3 regions of the Streptomyces sp. NPDC048057 genome follow, and region 1 is predicted to be linked to each of the others. Evidence: riboswitches for the same ligand, from Rfam matches in the RefSeq annotation. Region 1 holds a riboswitch; each other region holds the start of a gene.
What was found. Region 1 has a riboswitch for thiamine pyrophosphate ahead of thiO (glycine oxidase ThiO). Riboswitches for the same ligand answer to the same signal wherever they lie in the genome.
Positions count from the first base shown of each region.

Region 2: it holds a riboswitch for thiamine pyrophosphate, as region 1 does, so the genes downstream of both, AB0E05_RS08595 (thiamine ABC transporter substrate-binding protein) here and thiO (glycine oxidase ThiO) in region 1, are expected to answer to the same signal.
Region 3: it holds a riboswitch for thiamine pyrophosphate, as region 1 does, so the genes downstream of both, thiC (phosphomethylpyrimidine synthase ThiC) here and thiO (glycine oxidase ThiO) in region 1, are expected to answer to the same signal.

Region 1 is NZ_JBEZNF010000016.1:37,123-41,159, reverse strand. It holds gene AB0E05_RS20000 (thiazole synthase) at 1-203, opposite strand, end outside; gene thiS (sulfur carrier protein ThiS) at 209-424, opposite strand; gene thiO (glycine oxidase ThiO) at 421-1,608, opposite strand; TPP riboswitch at 1,756-1,868, opposite strand; gene AB0E05_RS19985 (hypothetical protein) at 1,980-2,318, shown strand; gene AB0E05_RS19980 (FAD-dependent oxidoreductase) at 2,445-3,707, shown strand; gene AB0E05_RS19975 (Rv2175c family DNA-binding protein) at 3,830-4,037, shown strand, end outside.
Region 2 is NZ_JBEZNF010000006.1:92,880-96,916, forward strand. It holds gene AB0E05_RS08590 (iron ABC transporter permease) at 1-1,177, opposite strand, end outside; gene AB0E05_RS08595 (thiamine ABC transporter substrate-binding protein) at 1,243-2,346, opposite strand; TPP riboswitch at 2,427-2,537, opposite strand; gene rlmN (23S rRNA (adenine(2503)-C(2))-methyltransferase RlmN) at 2,664-3,770, opposite strand; gene AB0E05_RS08605 (phosphatidate cytidylyltransferase) at 3,850-4,037, opposite strand, start outside.
Region 3 is NZ_JBEZNF010000004.1:236,875-240,911, reverse strand. It holds gene AB0E05_RS06400 (SsgA family sporulation/cell division regulator) at 45-482, shown strand; gene AB0E05_RS06395 (YibE/F family protein) at 510-1,892, opposite strand; TPP riboswitch at 1,964-2,136, shown strand; gene thiC (phosphomethylpyrimidine synthase ThiC) at 2,131-3,924, shown strand.

The sequences.
Region 1 (4,037 bases):
ACCCGGATGCCGAGGCGGGCCAGCACGGAGAGCACGGAGCCCTGCACCGAGGGGTCGACGCGGCGCATCGCGACGGTGGTGAGCTGGGTGCCGCTGGCGACGAGGGAGCGTTCGAGGACGTCGAGGCTGGGCGCCCCGCCCGTCCCCATGATCAGTCGGGACGTGAAGGTCGTGTCGCCGATGGTCAGCAGGTCGTCGGCCATGTCGATCACCCTCCCTGCACCGCGGTGAGGACTTCGACGCGGTCGCCGTCGCCCAGGAGCGTGCCGGGCCAGGCGCTGCGCGGGACGACGGTCTCGTTGACGGCGGCGGCGACGCCGGCGGGGGCCGCGGTCACCTCGGCGACCAGGGCGGCGAGCGTGGTGGGCGTGGCGAGTTCACGCCGTTCGCCGTTGAGGGAGACAACCAGGGGAAAGCTGTTCATACGGGCTGCTCCTGAGGGACGGGAGTGAAGCGAGCGGGGGTGAAGGGATGGGCTTCCTCGGGCAGGACGCCGTCGGTCAGGGCCGCGGCGAGCACATCGCCGGTGAGCGGCGTGAGGAGGACGCCGTTGCGGTAGTGGCCGGTGGCCAGCAGCAGGCCCGGCAGCTCGGTCGGGCCGAGCAGCGGGGCGTTGTCGGGCGAGCCGGGCCGCAGTCCGGCGCGGGTCTCCGTGAGCGGGAGTTCCGTGATGCCGGGGACGAGTTCATGGGCGTCCCGCAGCAGTTCGTAGACCCCGCCGGCGGTGACGGTGGTGTCCCAGCCCAACTCCTCGCTGGTCGCGCCGATGACGAGTTCCCCGCTCTCGCGGGGCACGAGATAGACATGGCTGCCGCGGACGACCGCGCGCACGGTCCGGGACAGGAAGGGGGCATAGGGCGCGGGCACCTGGAGGCGGATGACCTGCCCCTTCACCGGCCGCACCGGTGGGCGTACGGACGGGGGCAGTCCGTCGAGCCGGCCGCTCATGCTGCCCCCGGCGAGCACGATCTGGTCGGCGGCCAGCCGGGTGCCGTCCGCCAGGGCGACGCCCACGGCCCGGTCGCGGTCCACCAGCAGCCGGGCCGCCCGATCCCGGTGGAAGGTGACGTCGGCCCGGCCACAGGCCGTGAGCAGCGCGGACGCGAGCCGCCGCGGATCGACCTGGTGGTCGCCGTCGACCCGTAGCCCGCCGCGTACGCCCGGTGCCAGCATCGGCTCCAGGCGGCGGCACTCACGGCCGGTGAGCCATTCGGACGCCAGTCCGGAGCGCTGCTGGAGTGCGTGCAGCTCCCGCAGATGGGCGCGGTCGTCGGCGTCGAGGGCGACGGCGAGGGTGCCGCAGGCGCGGTAGCCGATGTCCGTTCCGCTGGCCTGGTCGAGTTCGGCGGCGAAGTCGGGGTAGCGGCGCGCCGACTCCAGATTGAGGGCGAGCAGTGCCTGCTCCCCGTAGTGGAGTTCGGTGACGGCGGCGAGCATGCCGGCCGCGACCTGCGCGGCGCCCCCGCCGGGCGTCGGGTCCACCACGGTGACGCGCAGGCCGCGCTGTGCGGTGCGCCAGGCCGTGACGAGCCCGATGACGCCGCCGCCGATGACGAGCACGTCGGCGGGGCGCGTCGTCGGTGGGGGCAGCGGTGCTGACTGCGCCACGGGTGGGGGTGCGGGGTGCGGTGCGGGCCGTGGTGTGGGACGTGGTGTGGATGACGGCGCGGACTGCGGTGCGGGAGCTTCGGCGGGTTGTGGTGGCCCGGTCGTCCGCGGTGGCTCGGGGGTGCCCGATGGCGCAAGAGCGTGCGGCATGGGTCTTCAGCTCCTCCCTTCGCCGGCATGACCCGGATCAGGTTCGTACGGTCGGAGGCCGCCCAGCCTCCCTCTCAGCCCGGTGCGTCCGGGCTCCCGCGGGTGCTTTACGGTGGCCACCCTAACCCCAGCCCGTGACGTGCCGTAAGGGCGGTCGGGGCCGGTGGGACGCCGTGCTCCGGGGGCGGTCGGGGTGCAGGAGCGCGAAAGGACGGTTCACCGTGGCAGGCTCGCTCGACGGACTCGTGCTGTCTCCCGTCGCCGATCAGGCGCCGGGTCAGGTCGGCGTCCGCACCCGGTTTGCGTACCGGGAGCAGGACGGCCGGATCTGGGCCCACTACGAGGGCGGGGACGTGGTCCGCGGCCATCTGGTGGGCACCCGCGAAGGCGACCGGCTGGACTTCCGCTACGTCCAGTTGCGAGACGACGGCAGCACCTCGTCGGGGCACTGCGTCTCGACCGTGGTGGAGCTGCCCGACGGGCGCATCCGGCTGGAGGAGAGCTGGGAGTGGGAGTCCCAGGAGGGCAGCGGGACGAGCGTCGTGGAACAGGTGCCGTAGGGGTCGGACGTCGGCGCGAGGGGTGCGGCGCCCGTCCGCGCCGACGTACGGGCATCGGGCACGGGCGTGGCGGGCGGGGTGACACCCCACTTTTCTGACGAGTCGTCAGGTGCGTAAGGTTGACGGGTGAGCGAGCAGCAGACACAGCAGCAGGCACGAGGCGTGGTCATCGTCGGTGCGGGCATGGCCGGTGTGCAGACCGCCGTCGCCCTGCGGGAAGGGGGCTTCACCGGCCCCGTCACCCTGATCGGCGCCGAACCCCACCAGCCCTACGACCGACCCCCGCTCTCCAAGGCCGTCCTGTTGGGCAAGGCCGAGGACTCGGCCTTCGACGTGGACTTCGAGGCGCTCGCCGTGGAGCTGCGGCTCGGCTGCGAGGTGACCGGGCTGCGCCACGCCGCGCGCGAGCTGGACACCGAAGCCGGGCCCGTCCCGTACGACGTCCTGGTCATCGCGAGCGGCGCCGAGCCCGTCACCCTGCCCGGCACGGCCTCCGTCCCCGGCGTCCACCTGCTGCGCACGCTCGACGACGCCGAGCGGCTCAAGCCCGTCCTCGGTCGACAGCACGACGTCGTCGTGGTGGGCGCCGGCTGGATCGGCGCCGAGTTCGCCACCGCCGCCCGGGAGGCCGGCTGCGCCGTCACCGTCGTCGAGGCCGCCGACCGCCCCCTCGCCGAAGCCCTGCCCGCCGAGGTCACCGCCCCCATGGCGCAGTGGTACGCGGAAGCCGGCGTCGAGCTGGTCACCGGCGCGCGCGTGGCCGGGGTCGAGCCCGGGACCGTCGTCCTGGCCGACGGGCGGCGCATCCCCGCCGAGGCCGTCGTCGTCGGCATCGGCGCCCGCCCCGCCACCGGTTGGCTCGCCGGCTCCGGGATCGCCACCGACCCGAACGGTGCGGTCACCGCCGACGCGCATCTGCGCACCTCGCTGAGCGGCGTGTACGCCGTGGGGGACTGCGCCTCCTTCCCCTCGGCCCGCTACGACCGCCGCCTGCTGGTGCACCACTGGGACAACGCGCTCCAGGGCCCGCGCACCGTCGCCGCCAACGTCATCGCCGAGCTGGCCGCCGCCGGACCGGTCGGCGCCACGGCGGCAGCCGAGCCGCCGGAGGCCTACGACCCCGTGCCGTACTTCTGGTCCGAGCAGTTCGGCCGGTTCGTGCAGTACGCGGGCGATCACGCGGACGCCGACGCGCTCGTGTGGCGCGGCAGCCCCGCCGACCCCACCTGGTCGGTGCTGTGGCTACGGGACGGCGTGCTCGTCGCGCTGCTCGCCGTCGGCCGGCCGCGCGACCTGGCCCAGGGCCGCCGCCTCGTCCAGGCCGGCGGACGGCTGGACCGCCGGCTCGCCGCGGACCCCTCGGTCCCCCTGAAGGCCGCGTCCAGCTAGGGCGCACCCGCCCCCGCGGCACGCCGCTGACCAGGCGGTCCGCCCCGCGGGACGCTCGTATGGCGGCAGTCGGCCGGGGGCTCCCGCTACCCACTGTCGGTCCCAGATGGCAGGCTTGTCCCGTGACCGAGATTGACGCAAAGATCGATGCCCTCGTCCCCGACTGGCTCACCCTGCCCGACATTGCGGAAATGTTGGACGTCGAGGTGACGCGCGTGCGCCAGCTCGTGAAGGAGGGCCAGCTGATCGCCGTGCGCCGTGGGGAGAGGCGCGTGCTCCAGGTCCCCGCCGCGTTCATCAGCGACTCGAAGGTCGTCAAGGGCCTCAGCG
Region 2 (4,037 bases), on a different contig from region 1:
CCGTCACCGCCGAGACCCCGAGCGGCAGCATCAGCAGCGCGTCGAAGCCACGCACCAGCCGCCCCGCCCCGCGCTCCCGCCCCTCGGGCCCGGGCCGCCGCGCCAGCGCCGCCGCCGCGAGCCCGCCCACGACGACCGCGATCGCGGTCGCGGCCAGCGCGTACCGCAGCGAGTTCCCCACGGCGTGCACCGGTGGTACGAGGAAGGCGCCCCCGCTCGCGTCGAGCGAGCCGAGCGCCCGGTAGTAGTCGAAGCCGTAGCCGTCGGGAGTGGACAGCGAGCGCTCCACCAGGACGCCCAGCGGCACCAGCACCAGCAGCACGACCGTGGTCAGCACCCCGCCGAGCAGCGCCCACTGCCGCGCCCCGCGCGGCCGGCGGGCGGTGGAGGCCGGGTCCACCAGCGTCAACGCGCCCTCCCGGCGCCGTACCGTCCACGCGTGCACGCCCAGCACCGCGCCGACGGCGGCGAACTGCACCAGGGTCAGGACGGCGGCCGTGCGCAGGTCCAGCAGTTGCGCGGTCTGCCGGTAGATCTCCACTTCCAGGGTCGAGAAGCCGGGCCCGCCCAGGATCTGGACCACGCCGAAGGAGGTGAAGGTGAAGAGGAAGACCATCAGCGCCGCGGCGGCCAGGGACGGCGCGAGCGCCGGGAGCGTGACCGTGCGCCAGGCGGCGAAGCGCCCCGCGCCCAGCACTCGCGCCGCCTCCTCCTGGCGCGGGTCGAGCTGCGCCCACAGGCCGCCCACGGTCCGCACCACCACGGCGTAGTTGAAGAAGACGTGGGCGAGGAGGATCGCCCACACAGTGGTGTCGAGGCGGATCCCCCACGCCTCGTCGAGCAGTCCGCCGCGACCCAGCAGCGCCAGGAAGGCGGTGCCGACGACGACGGTCGGCAGCACGAACGGCACGGTCACCACCGCCCGCAGCAGCCGCTTGCCCGGGAAGTCGTAGCGGGCCGTGACGTACGCCCCCGGCAGCGCGACGAACAGGGTGAGCGCGGTCGACGCCAGCGCCTGCCAGGTGGTGAACCACAGCACGTCGAGGACGTCCGGGCGGCCCAGCACCTCGCCGATGCGCCCGAACTGCCAACGCCCGCCGTCCCGCAGCCCGCGGCCGACGATCGCGGCCACGGGGTACGCGAAGAAGACGCCGAAGAACGCGACGGGCAGCGCCATCAGGGCGAGCCGTGTCGCGTTCCCCGTGCGGGGCGCCCGGCCGCGGCGCCCCGCCGCGGGCCGGGTCACTTCACCACGAGCGAGGACCACGTCTGAACCCACTGCTCACGGTTCTTGGAGATGGTGTCGGGCGCCAGCGTCGTCGGCTTCTCGACCACCGCGCCGTGCCGGGTGAACAGCTCGGGCAGCTTCGCCCCGCTGACCACCGGGTTGACGAACATGTTCAGCGGCATGTCCTCCTGGAACGTCTTGGAGACCATGAAGTCCAGCAGGGCCTTGCCGCCGGCCTCGTTCTTCGCGCCCTTCAGCAGGCCCGCGAACTCGACCTGCCGGAAGCAGGTCCCGGTGGCGACCCCGGTGGGCGCCTCGGCCGGCTGCGGGTCGGCGAACAGCACCTCGACGGGCGGGCTGGAGGCGTACGAGACCACCAGCGGCCGGTCGGCCTTGGCCTTCTTGCCCCCGGCGGACCCGGAGAACTCCTCGTTGTACGCCTGCTCCCAGCCGTCGACGACCTTGACTCCGTTGCCCTTGAGCTGCTTCCAGTAGTCCTGCCAACCGTCCTCGCCGAAGTGCGCGACGGTGCCGAGGACGAAGCTGAGGCCCGGGGAGGACGTGGCCGCGTTCTCCACGACGAGCAGGTCCTTGTACTCGGGCTTGGCCAGGTCCTCGAAGGTCTGCGGCGGCGCGAGCTTCTTGTCGGCGAAGTACTTCTTGTCGTAGTTGACGCAGACGTCGCCGGTGTCGATCGGGGTGACCCGGTGCTTGTCCTTGTCGAGTTGCACGGTCGCCGGCACCTGGTCGAGGCCCTTGGCCTCGTGGGGCGTGAAGAGGCCGTTGTCGAGCGCGCGGGACAGCAGGGTGTTGTCGACGCCGAAGAACACGTCGCCCTGCGGGGAGCCCTTCGTCAGGATCTCCTTGTTGAGCGCGACCGCGGTGTCCCCGCTCTTGAGGACCTTGACCGTGTAGCCGGTCTGCCGGGTGAACTCCTTGAGCACGGCCTCGGAGGCGGCGAAGGAGTCGTGGCTCACCAGCGTGACCGTCTTCGAGCCCTTGCCGTCGCCGTCCTTGGCTCCGGAGTCACCGGAGGACTCCCCGCCGCAGGCGGCGAGCACGCTCACGCCGAGCGCCGCGGCCAGCGCGGCGACCGTCTTCTTCCTGATACTGCTCACGGATCGATTCCTCCTGGGGGTGGCCAGGAAGAGACGCGGCCCGGCCCGGTCTCGTCGAAGACGCGGGCAGGGCGCAACAGCTTGAGTGGTGACCGAACTTCCTACCCAGAATGACCTGGGCGAGGTTCAGAGGGTCTGCGGTCTGATGGGTACCGCACTCTCAGCGCTGTGGCGCTCCCCTGTCGGATTTATGCAGATGTACGGGTCAGACTACAAGGTCAGCCGCAGGCGGCGGCAGGGGCGGGTGCCTGCGCACCCCGCACGCTGAAGGCGCAGTGCGCCCGCCTCGCGACCCGACCCGTGCACGACCCCCGTCGTCAGCGCTCGGACGCGGCGAGCTGTCCGCACGCCCCGTCGATCTCCTGCCCCCGGGTGTCCCGCACCGTGACCGGGACCCCGTGGGCCGCGATCGCTGCGACGAAGGCCCGCTCGTCCTCCGGCCGGGACGCGGTCCACTTCGACCCCGGAGTCGGGTTCAGCGGGATCAGGTTCACATGGACGCGCCGCCCCTTGAGCAGCCGGCCCAACAGGTCACCGCGCCACGCGTGGTCGTTGATGTCGCGGATCAGCGCGTACTCGATGGAGACGCGACGACCCGACTTCTCCGCGTACTCCCACGCGGCGTCCAGGACCTCGCGGACCTTCCAGCGGGTGTTCACCGGGACGAGGGTGTCACGCAGTTCGTCGTCCGGGGCGTGCAAGGACACCGCGAGCCGGCACTTGAAGCCCTCGTCCGCGAAGCGCAGCATCGCCGGCACCAGACCGACGGTGGAGACCGTGATCCCGCGCTGGGACAGCCCGAGGCCGTCGGGCTCGGGGTCGGTGAGCCGACGGATCGCGCCCACCACCCGCTTGTAGTTCGCCAGCGGCTCGCCCATGCCCATGAAGACGATGTTCGACAGCCGGGCGGGGCCGCCGGGCACCTCGCCGTCGCGCAGCGACCGCATCCCGTCCACGATCTGGTGCACGATCTCCGCGGTCGACAAGTTGCGGTCGAGCCCGGCCTGGCCGGTGGCGCAGAACGGGCAGTTCATCCCGCAGCCGGCCTGGGACGAGATGCACATCGTCACCCGGTCGGGATAGCGCATCAGCACGGACTCGACGAGCGTCCCGTCGTGCAGCCGCCACAGGGTCTTGCGGGTGGTGTCCTCGTCGCAGGAGATGTGCCGCACGACCGACATCAGGTCGGGCAGCAGCTCCGCGGCCAGCTTCTCCCGCGCGGCGGCAGGGATGTCGGTCCACTGAGCCGGGTCGTGCGCGTACCGGGCGAAGTAGTGCTGCGACAGCTGCTTGGCGCGGAAGGGCTTCTCGCCGATCGCGGCGACGGCGTCCTTCCGCTCGGCGGGCGAGAGGTCGGCAAGGTGCCTCGGGGGCTTCTTGGCTCCGCGGGGCGCGATGAATGTGAGTTCTCCGGGCTTGGGCATGGTCCATCCAGTGTCGCAGAGATACGACGAAGGGCTCGCCATCCTGTGGATAACAAGCCCTTCACCGTGAAGCCGCAGGTCAGCCGCTTCCTACGAACACCACGAACAGCAGCCAAACCACCGGCGCCGTCGGCAGCAACGAATCCAGCCGGTCCATGATGCCGCCGTGGCCCGGCAGCAGCGTGCCCATGTCCTTGATGCCGAGGTCACGCTTGATCATCGACTCGCCGAGGTCTCCCAGCGTCGCGCTGACCGCCACCGCGAGGC
Region 3 (4,037 bases), on a different contig from region 1:
GCCAACCAGGCCCGATCCGGGCCTCCTTCACTGCGGGGTACACGATGCGCGACGAGTCGGTCCAGGCCGAGGTCCTGATGAACTTCCTTGTCTCCGAGGAGCTCTCGTTCCGGATCCCGGTGGAGCTCCGGTACGAGGTCGAGGATCCGTACGCCGTGCGGATGACCTTCCACCTGCCCGGTGACGCCCCGGTGACCTGGGCCTTCAGCCGCGATCTGCTGCTCGACGGAATCGTCGGGCCGAGCGGGGACGGCGACGTGCACATCGCGCCGATGGGCCCCGGCGAACTCGCCGACCTGGGCATCCGGCTCCAGGTCGGCGGGGACTGCGCGTACTTCCAGGTGAGCGCCGCCCCCGTGGTCGCCTTCCTCGACCGCACCGATCGCCTGGTCCCGCTCGGCCAGGAGCGGACCTTCGGCGACTTCGACACCGACCTGGAACAGGTGCTCAGGTCCATCCTCACCGGGGAGAACGCGGGCTGAGCGGCCCTGGGACACGCCCTGGCGCCGCTACTTCTTGCGGCGCCGGCCCCGGCCCGAACCACGGCTCGCGGGCACCGCCCCGCCGGGCTGCGGACGGTCGGCGGAGACCACCAGCGCCGCGAGCGCGGTGGTCACCGGGACGGAGGCGACCAGTCCGATCGACCCCACGAGGGTCCGGACGATCTCCTCCGCCACCAACTCGCTGTTGGCGACCGTCGCCACCCCGCTCTGCGCGATGGTGAAGAGCAGCAGCAGCGGCAGTGCGGCACCCGCGTAGGCGAGCACCAGCGTGTTCACCACGGAGGCGATGTGGTCGCGGCCGATCCGGATGGCCGCGCGGTACAGCGCCCGCGGCCCCATGGTCGGATCCGCCTGCCGCAGCTCCCACACGGCCGAGGTCTGGGTCACCGTCACGTCGTCGAGCACCCCGAGCGAGCCGATGATGACCCCCGCCAGCAGCAGACCGCTCATGTCGATCTCCGGATAGAGACCGTGGATCAGGCCGGTGTTGTCGTCGGTGTTGCCCGACAGCACCGCCCACTCGATGAAGACCGAGCCGAGCAGCCCGATCAGCAGCAGCGAGATCAGCGTGCCGAGGACCGCGACCGAGGTGCGCGCCGTCAGCCCGTGACACATGTAGAGCGCGATCAGCATGATGGCGCTCGCCCCGACCACCGCGACCACCAGCGGATTGGACCCCGCCAAGATCGCCGGCAGGATGAACAGCGTCAGTACGGCGAACGAGATGACCAGCGCGATCAGCGCCATCACCCCGCGCATCCGCCCCACCAGCACCACGGCGAGGGCGAAGATCCCGGCCACCACCGCCAGCGGGACCTTCCGGTTCACGTCGATGACGGCGTACTGGAGGTCCGGCGGAGCGTCCGGGGCGTACGCCACCACGACCTCCTGGTCCTTCTCCAACTGCCGCACCGCGTCCGGCTGGACGACCTCCGCGAAGACGCGGCCCTTGTGCTGGCCGGAGTCGATCCTGATGGTGGCCTTCTTGCACTCGCCTTCCTGCGCGGCGATCGCCTCCCGCCCCTGGGGCGTGCTGGTGTCCCCGGTCGCGGGCACCTGGGCGGAGTTCACGGACTTGCAGTCGATGCGCTCGATCCGGGTCACCGTGGCCTGTTCGGTCTGTCGGTCGAAGCCCACGCCGGTGCGCTCGTGGCCGGGCGCGGAGCCGGGCCACAGGACGACCAGACCCACGGCGACGGCCGTGGCGAAAGGAATCAGCACCGCGGCGATGACCCGACGCAGATGCCGCGAGACGGGCGCGGCGGGCCCGTGCCCGTGGCTGTGCCCATGTCCGTGGCCGTGTCCGTGGCCGTGTTGGTGGCCGTGTTCCTGGCCGGGCGCGGGCTGGGGAGCAGGGCCCTGCTGGGGGCCGGGCGGTGATGACGTCACCGACCGATCATCGCAAGAACGGCAGGGGCCCCCTGGTCAGCACGCCAGAAATGACGCTAGCGTGGTGCCACCTTTGCACACGCGGGAGCTCGGAGCACCGGGCTGAGAGGGCGCTGACCTCCGTAGACGTACTGCAGGGCCGGCCGCGAGAGCGCCGGCCCGCCACACGTCGCGGACACCGCTGCGTCGACCGCCGAACCTGTTACCGGGTAATGCCGGCGTAGGGAGTAGGTCTTCCATGACCGTTCAGGACGCACGCACGCCTGCCGTCGAACCCGCTGTCGACGGCGCCCGCACACCGGGCTGGCACAAGGCATACGTCGAGGGTTCCCGCCCCGACCTGCGGGTGCCGGTCCGTCAGGTGCACCTCACCAACGGCCGGGACGTGACGCTGTACGACACGTCCGGCCCGTACACCGACCCCACCGTCGAGACCGACGTGCGCCGTGGGCTGGTCCCGCTGCGCGAGAGCTGGATCGTCGCCCGCGGCGACACCGAGGAGTACGCGGGCCGGCCCGTGCGCCCCGAGGACGACGGGATCAAGCACACCTCGCCCCGCGGTGGACTGCGCAACCTGGACGCGGTCTTCCCCGGGCGCCCGCGCCAGCCCCGGCGCGGTCGGGACGGCCGGGCGGTGACCCAACTCGCGTACGCCCGCCGCGGCGAGATCACCCCCGAGATGGAGTTCGTCGCCCTGCGGGAGAACGTCTCCCCCGAGGTCGTGCGGGACGAGATCGCGGCCGGCCGCGCGGTGCTGCCGGCCAACGTCAACCATCCGGAGATCGAGCCGATGATCATCGGCAAGCGGTTCCTGGTGAAGGTCAACGCCAACATCGGCAACTCCGCCGTGACCTCCTCCATCGAGGAGGAGGTGGAGAAGATGACCTGGGCCACCCGCTGGGGCGCCGACACGGTCATGGACCTGTCCACCGGTCGCAACATCCACACCACCCGGGAGTGGGTGCTGCGCAACTCCCCCGTGCCGATCGGCACCGTGCCGCTGTACCAGGCGCTGGAGAAGGTCGACGGCAGGGCGGAGGAGCTGACCTGGGAGATCTACAAGGACACCGTGATCGAACAGGCCGAGCAGGGCGTCGACTACATGACGGTGCACGCCGGCGTGCTGCTGCGGTACGTGCCGCTCACCGCCCGCCGCAAGACCGGCATCGTCTCCCGCGGCGGCTCGATCATGGCCGCCTGGTGCCTGGCGCACCACAAGGAGTCGTTCCTGTACGAGCACTTCGAGGAGCTGTGCGAGATCCTCGCCGCGTACGACGTGACGTACTCCCTCGGTGACGGGCTGCGGCCCGGCTCGATCGCGGACGCCAACGACGAGGCGCAGTTCGCCGAGTTGAAGACGCTGGGCGAGCTGAACAAGATCGCCAAGCGGATGAACGTGCAGACGATGATCGAGGGCCCCGGGCACGTGCCCATGCACAAGATCAAGGAGAACATCGACCTCCAGCAGGAGATCTGCGAGGAGGCGCCGTTCTACACCCTCGGCCCGCTCACCACGGACGTGGCACCGGCGTACGACCACATCACCTCCGGCATCGGCGCGGCGATGATCGCCTGGTGGGGCACGGCCATGCTCTGCTACGTGACGCCCAAGGAGCACCTGGGGCTGCCCAACCGGGACGACGTGAAGACCGGGGTGATCACGTACAAGATCGCGGCGCACGCGGCGGACCTCGCCAAGGGGCACCCGGGGGCGCAGGAGTGGGACGACGCGCTCTCCGACGCGCGGTTCGAGTTCCGCTGGGAGGACCAGTTCAACCTGGCGCTCGACCCGGACACCGCGCGCGAGTTCCACGACGAGACGCTGCCGGCCGAGCCGGCGAAGACGGCGCACTTCTGCTCGATGTGCGGCCCGAAGTTCTGCTCGATGAAGATCAGCCAGAGCATCTCGGAGCAGTTCGGCGGTGCCTCCGCACCGGACGCGACGGCGGAGGAGATCACCGAGGGGATGCTCCAGAAGTCCAAGGAGTTCGCGGCGAGCGGGAACAGGGTGTACCTGCCGATGGCCGAGTGACCGGCTGACTGAACGACCGGCCCGACGGACCGGCCGCGGGACCGACCGACCGCGCGGCCGGCCGACCGGGGAGCACGAGGAGTCAGGGGAACTCGGGGGGACGGGGGTACGGT